3 regions of the Mesorhizobium sp. P2_E10 genome follow, and region 2 is predicted to be linked to each of the others. Evidence: predicted binding sites of a transcription regulator. Region 2 holds the regulator's gene; each other region holds the start of a gene.
What was found. The regulator LexA, encoded in region 2, represses DNA repair genes until DNA is damaged. The targets are predictions, from matches to a motif close to TGTTCNNNNTGTGTTCNG.
Positions count from the first base shown of each region.

Region 1 (5,102 bases), on a different contig from region 2:
TCGGTTTTACGCTGCAGGCGATCGTTCGCATCCGGCCTTTGCCGGGCAAGCTGCACATCGTGCAGAAGCTGATCGAGGAGATTCCGGAATTTGGCGAGTGCGACAAGGTCACCGGCGATGACTGTTTCGTCGCCCGGCTGTTCGTGCGCTCGATCGGCGATCTCGACCAGATTCTCGACCGCATCGCCGACAAGGCCGAGACCAGCACCGCCATCATCAAGGGGCAGCCGATCCGCCGCCGCCCGCCGCCGCTGGCGCCTATGCCGAATATGTGACGGGCGCTGGCGCGCCGCGCGATATTTGCAGTCGCGGCGCGACCATTTCTGGTCTATTCCAGAATTCACGTCTTCCCTCCAACCTCCCTCCCCATGTCAGGTCTGCTCGCCGATCCCTGGTTTTATGCCGCCGCCATTCCGGCGGTCATTCTCGTTGGTCTGTCGAAAGGCGGCTTTGGCGGCGCCGTCGGCTTTGTCGGCGTACCGTTGATGGCGCTGACCATGCCGCCGGTGCAGGCCGCCGCTATCCTGCTGCCGATCCTGTGCCTGATGGACATCGTTTCGGTGTGGACATGGTGGGGCGTCTACGACCGCAAGATGCTGGTCGACATGATGCCGGGCGCGGTGATCGGAATCGGCCTCGGCTGGCTGACGGCAGCCCTCGTCACCGAAGAGATGGTGCGGCTGATTGTCGGCGCGGTGGCGCTGATTTTCGTGCTGCGCTGGCTCTATCTGCAGTTCCGTCACGGTGCCGATCATGCGGCTGCCCCCAACCGCATCGCTGCCGCCTTCTGGGGCACCGTCGCCGGCTTCACCAGCTTCGTCGCCCATGTCGGCGGCCCGCCCTTCCAGGTCTATGCGCTGCCGATCCGGCTCGATCCGAAGGTGCTGTCGGGGACGTCGGCGATCTTCTTTGCCGCCACCAATGCGCTGAAGCTGGTGCCCTATTTCGCGCTCGGCCAATTCGACACCGCCAATCTGACGGCTTCCGCCGTGCTGATGCCGCTGGCGCCGCTGGCGACCATCGCCGGCGCCTGGCTGGTGCGGCGCATGCGCCCGGAGGTCTTTTATCCGTTCACTTACGCGACCGTGGCCGTCGTGGCGGTCAAGCTTCTGTGGGACGGGATCGTGGGGCTTATGTGATGCAAGCGGCTGCCTTGCAGGCCGCTCGCATCATCCGATGGCCTCAGGCTGCGCTCGGCACCAACTGGCGGCTGCCGCTGAAAGCCAGCACCGCGCCCGCCATGATCACCAGCACCATGCCGGCGAGAACGCCGATGTCGTGCGCGGTCGGCTTGAGCACCATGTCGGCGACGATCACCAGCATCACCGCATAGTCGAAGCGCGCCGCGCTCATCATGTGCTGACCGATGGCGAGAACGGCGGGCGTTACGCCATCCTTGGCGATCATGGCGCCCATCCGCTCGCCGGTCGGCTTGAAGATGAACATGCCGATCGAGAAGGTCGTGGCATAGCCGGCGAGACCGATCAGGATCCACAGGTCGGTGAAGCCAACCCAGAAGCTGCACATGACGAGCCCGAAGAGCAGTGTCAGCATCGACATCGGTGCAAAGAAACGACCGCCCAACTGTCCGCTGGCGCGCATCGCCTGCAGCTTGTCCTCGATGTTGCCAGCGCGCTCAGCCATCACTCCGAGCAGGAACAGGACGAAACCGCCACCGACCCACAGGGTCGCCGAAACGATGTGCAGAAACTTGACGATCGAGTACCAGTCCATGGTTCTCTCCTTTGATTTTTTGATTGCGGGCAACGCTGGGGTTGCGCTGCGTGGGTTCGAGGAGCGGGCGTTTAGCGCGGCGCGTGTTTCGCAACGATGTCGCGTGGGCAGCCGGTTTGTTTCGGCGTTCAGCAAGCGTGGCCGAAATGGCAGGGAGTGTGTGAGGGTCCTGACGCGATTCCGGGCACCGGAGCAGCTGTGCTGTTCCGGCACAGAAGGGTGGCGCTCGATCGAAAAATATCCGCTCCGTTAAGGCTTCATTAAGCTTTACGGGCGTTTACTACGTTCATCCAGTTATCTGGATTCTTACCGAGTGGTTGGAGCCACTTCGTTTGACGCCTCCCTGTTAAACTCCTGAGAGCCGCCTTATCCGCGGCTCTTTTTTTGTCCGCTTTTCCGGGGTCGTCCGGCACCGGCGGCGGCGTTAACCGTTTGTTAAACATGTGCTTGCCTTCACCGGTGACGAAGCGCATTTTCAAGCTTCAGTCATTTAGGGTGCAGGCGGGACGGCGATGAAGCCGAATCAGCCAGCGGGTAGCAGGGGCGTCTCCAATGAACGAGCCTTCGAAGGGCGTTGCGAAAACCATCAAACTGGCGGAACGTCGGGTTTTCTCCCAATCCTTCAAGCCGCTCTACCAGGAGGGTATGGGCCTGGTCGAGCAAGCGGCAGAATATCTCGACGGCAAGGGCCGGGCCGAGGCGAAGAAGCTGTCAAGGTTGGCGGCGACGCTCTATGCCGCCGAATCGATGCGGCTGACCACACGGCTGATGCAAGTCGCCTCCTGGCTGCTTTTGCAGCGGGCCGCGAACTCCGGCGAGATGACCCGCGACCAGGTCGCTTCCGAAAAATCCAAGGTGCGTCTCGACACCGCTTCTGCGCATGATGAAGCGGCCGGCTGGAGCGAACTGCCCAAGGATTTCCTTGACCTCGTCACCCGCTCGTTGCGGCTGCAGGCGCTGGTGCGCCGCATGGACGAGGAAATCTACGGCGGCACGATGGTCGACACGCCGCCCATGGGCCGCCGCGCCAATCCGGTTTCCGACCAGATCACGCTGCTCAACACGGCTTTCGCCCGCGGCTGACAGCCTGCTTTATGATTCTACTCTGACGGCCATCTGACGCGGTTTTCTGCGCTTCCGATGCTCACATACTTATGTGCGTTCCGCTTCGGTTTTCGAAAACCGCGCCATCTGTCTCCTCAGAGCGAATTCTCAAACAGCCTGTTCGTTGTTTCTGGTTTGTTCACATTTCGCTGGCATCGCTGTCCGCCGGAGGTAAAGTCGGCGTATGGGGGAAGCGATTCGCATCATCGGCATCGATCCGGGGCTCAGGCGCACCGGCTGGGGCATCGTCGAGAGCCTCGGCAACTCCTTGCGCTTCATCGCCTCCGGCACCGTGCGGTCCGACGACAAGGCGGCGCTGGCGACGCGGCTGTGCCAACTGCATGACGGGCTCGCCGACATCCTGCAGCAGGCCATGCCGCACGAAGCGGCGGTCGAACAGACCTTCGTCAACAAGGACGCGGTGGCGACGCTGAAGCTCGGCCAGGCACGCGGCATTGCCATGCTGGTGCCGGCGCGGGCCGGACTTCTGGTTGCCGAATATGCGCCCAACGCCGTCAAGAAGGCGGTGATCGGCGTCGGCCATGGCGACAAGAAGCAGATCCATATGATGGTGAAGGTGCTGCTGCCAAAAGCCATTTTCGACACCGAGCATGCCGCCGATGCGCTAGCCATCGCCATCTGCCACGCGCACCACCGGCAGAGCGTCGCCTACAGGATGGCGGCGCTGGCATGAGGGATCGCCCATGATCGGCAAGCTCAAAGGCACGCTGGACGAGATCGACGAGGATTTCTGCCTCGTTGACGTGCATGGCGTCGGCTATGTCGCCTATTGCTCGGCGCGCACGCTGGCGGCGTTGCCGGCGCCCGGCGAGGCGGTGGTGCTGTTCATCGAGACCTATGTGCGCGAGGACATGCTGCGGCTCTATGGCTTCCAGTCGGTGCTGGAGCGCGAGTGGTTCCGGTTGCTGATGAGCAATGTGCAAGGCGTCGGCGCCAAGGTGGCGCTGGCCATCCTGTCGACGCTGGCGCCGACCGATCTCGCCAATGCCATCGCGCTGCGCGACATCGCCATGGTCAGCCGTGCGCCCGGCGTCGGCAAGAAGGTGGCCGAGCGCATCGTCACCGAATTGAAGAACAAGGCGCCGGCTTATGCCGGTTCCGCCTCGGGCACCATCGGCCTCAAGCAGGAACTCGGCGAAGGCGTCGCACCGGCGCCGATCACCGATGCCGTCTCGGCGCTGGTCAATCTCGGCTATTCGCGCGACACGGCAGCCAATGCGGTGGCGGCAGCGCTGAAGACCGCCGGCGAGGATGCCGACGCCTCGAAGCTGATCCGCTTCGGGCTGAAGGAACTGGCGCGGTGAGGCGTGGCTTGTCCCGTTCCCAGCGCTATGCGAGGAAGGTCGCATGAGCCTTTCGCCACGCCTCATTGCTCCGGAAAAACGCGGCGAGGATGCCGAGCAGACCCTGCGGCCACAGACGCTTGGCGAGTTTGTCGGCCAGGCGGCGGTGCGGGCCAATCTCAAGGTTTTCATCGAGGCCGCCAAGGGCCGCGGCGAGGCGCTCGACCATGTGCTGTTCGTCGGGCCACCAGGTCTCGGCAAGACGACGCTGGCGCAGATCATGGCGCGCGAACTCGGCGTCAATTTCCGTTCGACCTCCGGGCCGGTCATCGCCAAGGCCGGCGATCTGGCGGCATTGCTGACGAATCTCGAAGACCGCGACGTGCTGTTCATCGACGAGATCCACCGGCTCAATCCTGCTGTAGAGGAAATCCTCTATCCCGCGATGGAGGATTTCCAGCTCGATCTGATCATCGGCGAGGGGCCGGCGGCGCGCTCGGTCAAGATCGATCTCGCCCGTTTTACCCTGGTTGCCGCGACCACGCGGCTCGGGCTTTTGACCAATCCGCTGCGGGATCGTTTCGGCATTCCGGTGCGGCTCAATTTCTATTCGGTCGAGGAATTGGAGCAGATCGTGCGCCGTGGCGCCCGCATCCTGCAAATGCCACTCGGCGACGATGGCGCGCTTGAGATCGCCCGTCGCGCCCGCGGTACGCCGCGCATCGCCGGCCGGCTGCTGCGCCGGGTGCGCGATTTCGCCAGTGTTGCCGGTGACGGCCATGTCGGCCGCCAGATCGCCGACGAGGCGCTGACGCGGCTGGAGGTCGATGCGCTTGGCCTCGATGCGCTCGACCGCCGCTATCTCTCGATGATTGCCCGCAACTTCGGCGGCGGACCGGTCGGCATCGAGACCATCGCCGCCGGCTTGTCGGAGCCGCGCGACGCCATCGAGGACATTAT
Region 1 covers NZ_JBFUEK010000006.1:118,492-123,593, forward strand. Annotated here, with positions in the region: gene AC1D0N_RS17755 (Lrp/AsnC family transcriptional regulator) at 1-275, shown strand, start outside; gene AC1D0N_RS17760 (sulfite exporter TauE/SafE family protein) at 369-1,139, shown strand; gene AC1D0N_RS17765 (DUF2269 family protein) at 1,183-1,734, opposite strand; gene rcdA (protease adaptor protein RcdA) at 2,287-2,817, shown strand; gene ruvC (crossover junction endodeoxyribonuclease RuvC) at 3,023-3,532, shown strand; gene ruvA (Holliday junction branch migration protein RuvA) at 3,543-4,163, shown strand; gene ruvB (Holliday junction branch migration DNA helicase RuvB) at 4,207-5,102, shown strand, end outside.
Region 1: a site for LexA is predicted at 2,964-2,981, ahead of ruvC (crossover junction endodeoxyribonuclease RuvC). Genes of this name have one in related genera too.

Region 2 (5,102 bases):
GTTGGCGGTTATGAGGCGCGCATCGTCGACGACGAAATGCGCGAAGTGCCGCGCGGCACGACAGGCAGGTTGGCGGTGCGCGGCCCCACAGGTTGCCGCTACATGGCCGATATCAGGCAGAAGGAGTATGTCCGCGACGGCTGGAACCTCACCGGCGACACCTTTCTGCAGGATGAAGACGGTTTCTTCCACTTTGCTGCCCGCTCCGACGACATGATCGTCAGCGCCGGGTACAACATTGCCGGGCCGGAGGTCGAGGCGGCGCTGCTTTCGCATGCCGACGTCGCCGAATGCGCGGTGATCGGCGCCGAAGATATCGAACGCGGCCAGATCGTCGAAGCCCATATCGTGCTGGTGCAAGGCGTCTCAGCAAACCAGGAAACCGTCAAACGCCTGCAGGACCACGTCAAGGCAACGATCGCGCCTTACAAATACCCGCGCTCGGTGAAATTCGTCGACGCCTTGCCCAAGACGCAGACCGGCAAGATCCAGCGTTTCCGGCTGCGCGCGCCGAAAGGCGTTTGATACCAGCGCTCCCGATCAGGTGACAGCCGTCTTGACGGCGAAGCGCGCGTCCCTCCAGGCGCCGGTGCGCAGGATATCTTCGAGCACCTCGACCGCCTGCCAGACATCGGCATAACCGACATAGAGCGGGGTGAAGCCGAAGCGCATGGTCGAAGGCGCGCGGAAATCGCCGATCACGCCACGCTCGATCAGCGCCCGCATGATCTGGTAGCCATGCTCGTGCGCGAACGAAATCTGGCTGCCGCGTTTATTGCCGTCGCGGGTGCTTTCCAGCGTCAGCCCGTAAGCGCCGCACTTGGCCTCGACGAGTTCGATGAACAGGTCGGCCAGCGCAATGCTCTTGCTTCGCACCGCCGCCATGTCGACATCGCTCCAGATGTCGAGCGCGCCCTTCAGCGTGCGCATCGACAGCACCGGCTGCGTGCCGCACAGAAACCGCCGGATGCCAATGCCGGCGGCATAGCCCGGCTCGAAGGCGAAGGGCCTTGCATGGCCCCACCAGCCGGTGAGCGGCTGCTGGATGTCGGCAAGGTGGCGCTCGGCCGCATAGATGAAGGCAGGGGCGCCCGGGCCGCCATTCAGATATTTGTAGGTGCAGCCGACGGCGAAGTCGGCGTTTGCATTGTCCAGTTCGACTGGCATCGCACCGGCGGTGTGGCAGAGATCCCAGACGATCAGCGCCCCGGCATCCTGAGCCTTGCGCGTCAGCGCCGGCATGTCGCGCAACTCGCCGGACTTGTAGTTGACGTGGTTGACCAACACCACGGCGGTGCGTTCGTCGATCAGCCCTTCGATATCAGGCGCGTCGAAACCCGAAAGGCGCAGCTGAGTGTTCTTTCGCGTCGAGACCACGCCTTCGGCCATGTAGAGGTCGGTCGGGAAACTGTCACCCTCGGCGACGATGACCGGCCGCTCCGGCCGCATCGCCATCGCGGCGTGCAGCAGCTTGTAAATGTTGACCGAGGTCGTGTCGCAGACCACCGTCTGGCCGGCGGCGGCGCCGATCAGGCGCCCAAGCTGGTCACCGAGCTCGAGCGGCATGTCGAACCAGCCGGCCGTGTTCCAGGCGCGGATCAGGTCATGCGCCCATTCCTCGGTCGCCGCCTTGCGCAACTCGTCGAAAGCGGCATGCGAGGCGGCTCCCAGCGAATTGCCGTCGAGATAGATCACTCCTTGCGGCAGCACAAAGCGGTCGCGCATGGCGCGCAGCGGATCCGCGGCATCCATCGCCTCGATGGCCGCCAGATCGGGAATTCCTGTCATGGTTTGTCTACTCCCCCAACATTCGACGCAACGCCGGAACGACGGCATCCATCGGTCACCAGCGCTTTTCCACCACCTGGCATCGCGCGGCAAGGTTCCACCGATGACAAGCTGTCCGACCAGGTGCTGAAAATCAGGAGCCAAACCTGCCCAAGGTTGGCGTTTTGACTTCGTTTCGTTCACGGTGCATTAACCAAATCGCCCCGTCGATATGGCTGCAATAGCGTGCCCTCTTTGCCGGCTGACGGCCGATGCAAGTGCCGCCTTGCGGGAGCCCGGAGGCGGCAAACGACAGCAGAATCAAGGCGATGAGGCTCGTTCCGGTGAAAGCGGGCGACGCCGTTGGCGCGGCGGCATTGTTTCCAGAGCCCTAACATATTCATTAAACTTTAAACGGTTGCGGAACACAACTGGAACAGATAGTGTTTGTTCTGGGTTTGTTTTTCTGATTCTGGTTCGAAATCTCTGGTTCGAAACCCTTGGGGGCCGCCATGCTGACGCGCAAGCAACATGAACTTCTGATGTTCATCCATGAGCGACTGAAGGAGAGCGGCATTCCGCCGTCGTTTGACGAGATGAAGGAAGCGCTGGACCTTGCCTCCAAGTCAGGCATTCACCGGCTGATCACGGCGCTAGAAGAACGCGGCTTCATTCGCCGGCTACCCAACCGTGCCCGCGCCCTGGAAGTGCTGCGGCTGCCGGACTCGATCGCGCCCGGCCTCAACGCAGCGCGCAAATTCTCGCCGAGCGTTATCCAGGGCAGTCTTGGACAAGGCGGCCTCGGGCGGCAAATCAAGCCAGCGCCTTCGCGCATGCCTTCGGCCGGCAATGACGACGATGTGGTCGCCGCCGTGTCGATCCCGGTGATGGGACGCATTGCCGCCGGTGTGCCGATCGACGCCATCCAGCACCAGACGCATTCGATCTCGGTGCCACCGGACATGATCATGGGCGGCGAACACTATGCACTGGAGGTGAAGGGCGATTCGATGATCGAGGCCGGCATTTTCGATGGCGACACGGTCATCATCCGCAACGCCGATACCGCCAGCCCGGGCGAGATCATCGTGGCGCTGGTCGATGACGAGGAAGCAACGCTGAAGCGGTTCCGCCGCAAGGGCGCCTCGATCGCGCTCGAGGCCGCCAATCCGGCCTATGAGACCCGCATTTTCGGCCCGGACCGGGTCAAGGTGCAAGGCAAGTTGGTCGGGCTGATCCGCCGTTACTGAGCCGGCTTGACGGCTGATTTTTCGGGCTTCTTGTAGGGCGGTAGCCCCCTCGCTTCGCGAGAGAATTTTCGTTGGACGTGCCAGGGGCGGTATGGCTTGTCGACGGCAAAGTCGATCTCTGCCGGCCTGATCGCCGATTGCGGATCGAAGAAGATGGCTGCGCTGCCCGAACGGGCAAGTTGTCGCTTGTTGACGACAAGGACCAGCGGATCGCGGCAAGGGTCATGGGCGGTGGCGTCGTCGATGACAATCAGGGTCGCGAAAGAGCAGGCTTTCCACGCGTTCTTGCGGTCTTCGACATAGGCGACGATCGCGCCGGAGGGATGCCGTGCAAGGCACAGCCCGGCTTTGCAATAGAAGGGCGAGCCTGGCGGCAATTCGGTCGGGTCGGCAATATCGAATTGTTCGCTGCTGTTGTCGAACGTCTCGGGCTCGACGATGGTTTCGGACTTTAGGGCGCGCTTCCAGTTGTCGGTCGTGAATTCGTTCGAACGCGCCCGGTTGAGGGCCAGCTCACCGCCGCCAATCGGCAGCGCAACCAGATGGGCGTCTTCGGAAATCAGCACGTCGGGCGTGCGTGTGTCGGAAATCGTCAGCAGGCCTGCGAGTGCAAATGGCAGTGCTGCCAGCCGAAGCCATGTCGTCGCCATGGTGGCGATGATCAGCGCGATGGTCGTCAGAAACACCGATTTGAGCGAGATCAACCCGACCGCATCGATCGGCGAGCGCTCCGAAATCCATGCCGACAGGGCGATCATCGCCGTCAGCCCCTTGCCCATCAAATACAGTGGTATTCCATCGGCGCCAAACGGCATCGCAAGGGCGCTGATCACGGCCAAAAGCATGACGACGGAGACGATCGGCATGATGGCCAGATTGGCGAACAGGCTGAGCGGCGACACACGCTGGAAATGCCATATGGCGAACAGCGCGGTGGCGCTGCCGGCGATGATCGAGGTCATGGCCAGACCGCCTGTCGCCAGCAGGAATTTTCCACTGAGGAAGGCTGGCAGTGAGCGCCGAGGCGGTGGTGACGTTGCCTTGCCCTCGCGGTAGTCGGACCAACCGTCATAGGCGCCGACCAGCGCCGCGGTGGCGGCGAAGGACATCTGGAAACTCGGGCCGACGACTTCGTGCGGCGACACCAGGATGACGGCGATGGCTGAGATCGCCAGATTGCGCATGGTGAGTGCTGCCCGATCGAACAGCACGGCGATCAGCATCACCGCCAGCATGATGAAGCTGCGTTCGGCTGCAACCACGACGCCTGAAATGACGAGATAGGCAGCGATAGAAATGAGCGCGGCAGCCGCGGCATATTTCTTGACCGGCCGGTGTGAGGAAAAATCTGGAAACAGGGCAAAGGCGCCGCGCAGCAGCGCCATGATGGTGCCGGCGACCAAGGCCATGTGCAGGCCGGAAATGGAGATGATGTGATAGATGCCGGTGCGCCGCATCGCCTCATTGATCTCTTCCGGGATGCCGGCACGCACGCCGACAATCAGTGCCGCGGCAATCTCACCTTCTGCGCCGCCGATTTTGCCCCTGATACGGTCTGCAATGTTCTCGCGCGCGTTTTCGATCGCGGAAGAAAGCCATGCGGTAAGCCGCGGGGGGTCCACCGAGGCAATGGTTCTTGGGTTGCCGAGAAAGAAGCCGCTGGCGCCGATGCCGGAGTAATAGCTGTCGAAGGAGAAGTCATAGCTGTCCGGCCGCACCGGGCCGGTTGGCGCCATCAGCCTGGCATAACCGGTGATCAGGGAACCGGCGGTCATATCGGCGGGAACCGTGCGCGCCGAGAGCCTGACACGCTCCGGCGCGTAGCGCAGCTTGGGATAAGCGGTCGAGACCACGTCTAGCGTCAGCCTGACGCGGCCGCTTTCCATCTCCTCAAGGCTGACGACGCGCGCGGTCAGCCGTGTTTGAATCTCGGAACCGAGCATTTGCGTTCCGGCGCGCCAGGTCTCCAGCTTGGCGGCGACCACGCCGAGCGCGCACAGCATCGCAGCCATGCAGCACAGATGCGTCCTCGGCCACGACCGCGAGACAATGGAACAGGATGCCATCAGCATCACGAAGGCGATG
Region 2 covers NZ_JBFUEK010000007.1:247,829-252,930, forward strand. Annotated here, with positions in the region: gene AC1D0N_RS20595 (AMP-binding protein) at 1-525, shown strand, start outside; gene kynU (kynureninase) at 541-1,788, opposite strand; gene lexA (transcriptional repressor LexA) at 2,280-3,017, shown strand; gene AC1D0N_RS20610 (ComEC/Rec2 family competence protein) at 3,011-5,102, opposite strand, start outside.

Region 3 (5,102 bases), on a different contig from region 2:
CCTGAAGCCGGAGTTTTTCGCCGCATCCTGGCGGCTTTGGTCCGCCACTTACCTATCGAGTCGCAACTATAGCCGAGACTACCACAAGGTGGCACCTGTCTCTGCCTGAAGAGGGCCGGGCCTCTCGCTCAATACCCGCCTATGATTGGCAGGATCTCGCCGGTGATGTAACTTGAGCATTGCGACGAGGCCAGAAACACATACGCGGGCGCGATCTCCTCGGGTTGGGCGGGTCGTTTCATGGGCGTTTTTGCCCCAAACTGCGAGACGTCTTCTGCAGTTTTTTCGGAAGGGTTGAGCGGTGTCCACACCGGCCCGGGCGCAACGGCGTTGACGCGAATCCCTTTGCCAGTGAGGTTGCCCGCTAGCGCGCGGGTGAAAGCATGTATGCCTCCCTTGGTCATCGAGTAGTCGACCAGTTCCTTCGAGCCGTCGATACCGGTAACCGAACCGGTGTTGACGATGGCCGAGCCTGGCTTCATGTGCGCCACCGCCTCCTGCGCCATATGAAAATATCCGTAGAGGTTGGTCTTCAAGGTGGTGTCGAAATGCTCTTCGGTCAGGTCGGCGAATTCGGCCGAATGCACCTGGAACGCGGCGTTATTGACCAGCACGTCGATCCCTCCCAATTGCTTGACGGTTGTCGCTACCGCCTGGCGACAGAAGGGGCGGCGAGAGACATCGCCACGCAGCGTCAGGCAGCGTCGCCCTTCGGCCTCCACGGCCTGCTTGGTCACATCTGCGTCCCTGTCCTCCGACAAATAGACGATGGCCACATCGGCGCCCTCACGGGCGAACAACACCGCGACAGCGCGGCCGATCCCTGAATCGCCGCCGGTGATCAGCGCCACCTTGTCCTCAAGCTTCTTCGAACCCTGCCAGAACGGCGCGTCGTAGAGAGGTGCCGGCTTGATCTGCCATTCCTCGCCGGGCTTGGGATGGTGCTGCTTGGGGAAGGGTGGCTCGGGGTATTTTCGCGCGCCCGCCTGCATGGCGCCCTCCGATTTTGATTTCGCCTTCTTGCGGTCGTCTGCGTCAACCTTGCGCTGCACCCAACGTTGAGTCCGGGTTGCGTTAGACGTGTCGGCTCTCGTCTTGGTCAGCATAGGATTGCCTCCTCCGGTTTGAAGGGACAACGCTTGTGGAGCAAAAAGGTTTTCGCCGGTCTGTCTGCAGCCACCAGTGCGAAAGTTCAGATGGCGCTCATAGTTCCTTGCTCGATGTCGCCGGCGGTTTTTCCGGAGCAGGCTCCCATCCGAAAACGCTGCGGCCACCGAGCAAATGCGATTGATCGAACTCTCCGGCGACAATTTCCTTTAGACTTGGACCAGTGACATAGCGCTCTACCTGCCGGGATTGATCGTCCAGGCGGCGCAAAGCCCCAAGCTCTTCGTCGCGCCCAAGCCTTGCCTTCTGAACTGCGGACTTCAGGACGCCAATGGTTTCGTCATACACCTTAAGAGGAACGGGGAAGGGGTGCCTGTCCTTGCCGCCATGTGCCAGCGAAAAGCGGCCAGGGTCGGAGAATCGGCACGGAGCGCCGTGTAGCACCTCCGCCACCAGCGCCAACGCTCGCACGGTGCGAGCGCCAACACCCGGAACCATAAGCAATTCTGAGAAATCTGCAGGCCCGCGTTCGACGGCAGCTGCAATGTTGCCATGCAGGCGGCGCATGATGACATCGCTCTCCCTGACGTCGTGGTGCGGGGGCATGACCAAATGCGGCAGAAAGGCTTGCGCCGGCTCGAGCCTTGGACCGCGTTCGAACTCCGCAAATGTTCTCACGATCCGGTCAGGCCCAAGGTCGAGCAGAAGGTCCAATTGACCTTTGCGCGAGGCTTCGGCGCGACTGTCGGTCAGATTGATGATCATGCCTTGATTGGCGCCTTCGATCGCCGCATGCGGCTGGTCGACAAAGCTTTTCAGACCTTCCGATAGCCAGTGATAGCGGCGCGCCACCTTGCTGTCGCCATTCATGCCTTGCTGAACTACTACCCAGTCGCCGTCATCGGTGACGATGAAGCCATGAAGGTAGAGATCGAAACCGTCCTGGACGGCAGCGCTATCCACTTTTGCGACGAGCCGGCTGGCATTTGCCAAGCCCGTTCCGTCGAAACCAACACGCTCGCCGATCATGGCAAGCTCATGCGGCGTCTTGCGCGAATGAGCGCCTCGACCGCCGCAGACATGAATGCCAAGCTCGCGGGAGAGTGGCGTCAGCCCCCGTTTCAGCGCGCCAACGACGCTGGTCGTGATGCCCGAGGAGTGCCAATCCATCCCCATGACCGCGCCAAAGGACTGAAACCAGAAAGGATGCGCAAGCCTGCGCAGCAATTCGTTTCGACCATAGTGATGGATAATCGCTTCGCACATGACTGCACCAAGGCGCGTCATGCGATCGCCGAGCCATTTCGGCACGCGTCCGCCATGGAGTGGCAGATCGGCACTTCCTGATCGTTGGGCCAATATCGGGCCTGCCTTCACTGTTCGCTGCTTCGACAGATAGTCATCCGATGGAGGATGAGAAAGCCGCCTTCATCAAGGCGGATCATATCGGGAAATTCGTACGGGCCCACTTCCCAACATTTCGGGATATTCCTAGCGACCGAGGACGGGCGTCGTGTCAGTTCGAAATCTTGCCCAGTGTGTCAGCGACGACCGCTCCGCGGTTTCCCTTGCGAGCTTTGGAGGAACCTCCCCAATTCCGCGGCGTTCTGAATGAGTTGATCATCCCCAAAAGGAGCGCGTATCATTATGGGAAGCACAAGCGACAAAGCGGCCGGCCTTGCAAACCAGGCAGCCGGCAACCTGAAGCAGGGCGTCGGCAAGGCCGTTGGCAATGACAGGCTGAGAGCGGAGGGCGCAGCCCAGGAAGCAAAAGGCAAAGTCCAGAAAGCTGTTGGCGACGTGAAGTCCGCAGTCAAGGACGCCACAAACAAGACGGCGGCAGCCATCAACAAGAAGCTGTGAGCTTCAAGAAGGGTCAGCGGATTTTAAGCTGGCCCTTTTCGACGAGTCCAGGTCAACGCTCCAACTCAGCTGCAACCCTTTCGAGCACCTTTTGGGGTTTGTCGACGATCACGTCACCGTGGCTGACAATGACGCGTGCGAGGCCTGGTTCGTTTGCCCATTTGCGGAAAGCCCCGGCGAGCGCTCCCCGGTCCTTCACATACAGCCATTTGCTAACTCGCGGCATCTGTGGACGATTGACACCGAAGCCTAGCAGGCGCGCCATAATATGAGCGCCAATCCCATGCGGATGGCGCACATTGGCGAGTATGTCGTTGATAACGAGGCTTGTACCACCCTCACGGCGCACAAGCAGCGAGGCCTCCTTTTCGGCAACGCCTGGCACCGACCCTAGGCGGACGGCGGGATCATTCAAGATGTCGGCCGTGCCATCGACTTTGACGACCTTCTCAACGGCGTCCACCGCACCAGGAGCACAGACAATCTTCGCCTTGGGATAGCGCAGCTTCCAGGGCTTGATGTCCAGTCGGTGAGCTATGCCTGGCACAATGAGAAAAGTGGGGTCGCCAAGGGTTTCGATTTCTCGCATTTCAGGCTCGGCGAGCGGGATGGCGCTCCAGATAGCGGTGCGCCGTCCCCGGAGTCTGACCACCGTCATCCGCCGAGGAAAGTTGCCCAACGGCATTTGGATTTCGCCCGCAACAGTTAGCAGGCCGTCGTCGAGTTTTTCCAGCCGACCGTGCGGCCCGACCTTCCACTCGTCGTTGAATCTTGGCATGCGAACATTCTCGATTGGTTCGCCTTCAACAATAGCTCAGCTCCAATTTCGTTCCGCAATGCTTCCCGTTGGCTGGAGCGCGCGGAACAGAGCGATGCGCTCGGACGCATCAACCGAGGCGAAACCGACGACGGCGCCATCCTCAGCCTCGATAATCTCTCGGTCACGCTCGACGACGGCACCTCCGTGGTCAAGGAAACCGAGGTCGCAATCGAGCCTGGCGAGCGGGTGCTGGTGGCCGGCGAATCCGGCTCGGGCAAGTCGACGCTGGTGCGGGCCGTCGCGGGCCTCTGGCCGAGGGGCGGCAGCGTCCCATGCCGCGTGCATCAACTCAAGCCAATCAGCCCTGCATCATCGAGTGCAAGATGGCCTGGATGTGCTCTTCCAGATCGAGTTCGCCCCGGGCCTCGACAGTCAACAGGTAGTCGGCTTTGGTCCGGCGATCGCCTCTGCTGGTCGCGGGATAGGAACAGATGGCCAGCAATGCTCGCTCTTCAACTCGGTCTGCGGTCTTGCGCCTGTACGAGCTGCTGCCAGCTCGATGGACCCTATGGAGCTCGGCATAGGCCGTCGCGTGGGTTGCGATCAGCGCCCGCAATTGGCACGAGGTATCTTCTCCCTCAGCAAACGCGGGTTCAGCGACAGTCGCAACGGCGGTGAACGCCAGAAATGTACGGCGGGTGACTGCGGCCATGCCTCATATCCTTGCCGACTGACGACTACCGGCACACCATAACACCGGCGCATTGGCTCGTGGAGGTGGTCTGCGACCCGATCGCATTGTCTGCTGACACAACCTCGCTGCTCCTCCGTTGCACCTGGGGCCCAAAGGCCGCGGCCACTGAGCCTGCCCTTGGGAGCTACGGGCACCGAGGCGGGGACATTTTCGCCCTGAGCTCACGAAGCCGCGGCGGTCTCCCTGCTTTCTTCAAGGTTAACCTCAAAAACGCACACCAGCCCGGTCGGATCGAACGTGATCGTGACGTTGCCTGCAGACTCTGGCCCAAGAAGCCTTTCAAGCATTCGTGTACCGAACCCCTTCCGCTCGATAGCGGGAACCGGCGGACCGCCCAACTCGCGCCATTCTATTCGAAGACCCCTTTGCGCGGCTTTCCCGCTTACGGTCCAGCATATCGAGACCGTTCCGTCTTTGCCCGAGAGAGCCCCATATTTGATTGCATTGGTAGTTAGCTCGTGGAAACCCAATGACAGCGACAGCGCCAGAGAGGGGGAAAGCCACACCGAGTCTCCTGAGACTTGGAACCGGCTTGTGTCTGCATGCGATGAAAGCGCCGCGGTGACGACATTCCTGAGATCGGCGCCGCTCCAGTTTTGCAGCGTAAGGATATCGTGC
Region 3 covers NZ_JBFUEK010000009.1:187,491-192,592, forward strand. Annotated here, with positions in the region: gene AC1D0N_RS23230 (phospholipase D-like domain-containing protein) at 1-72, shown strand, start outside; gene AC1D0N_RS23235 (SDR family oxidoreductase) at 129-1,106, opposite strand; gene AC1D0N_RS23240 (DUF763 domain-containing protein) at 1,204-2,466, opposite strand; gene AC1D0N_RS23245 (CsbD family protein) at 2,755-2,970, shown strand; gene AC1D0N_RS23250 (hypothetical protein) at 3,023-3,748, opposite strand; partial or broken gene AC1D0N_RS23255 (ATP-binding cassette domain-containing protein) at 3,821-4,060, shown strand; gene AC1D0N_RS23260 (hypothetical protein) at 4,089-4,442, opposite strand; gene AC1D0N_RS23265 (sensor histidine kinase) at 4,646-5,102, opposite strand, start outside.
Region 3: a site for LexA is predicted at 2,545-2,562, ahead of AC1D0N_RS23240 (DUF763 domain-containing protein). Genes of this name have one in related genera too.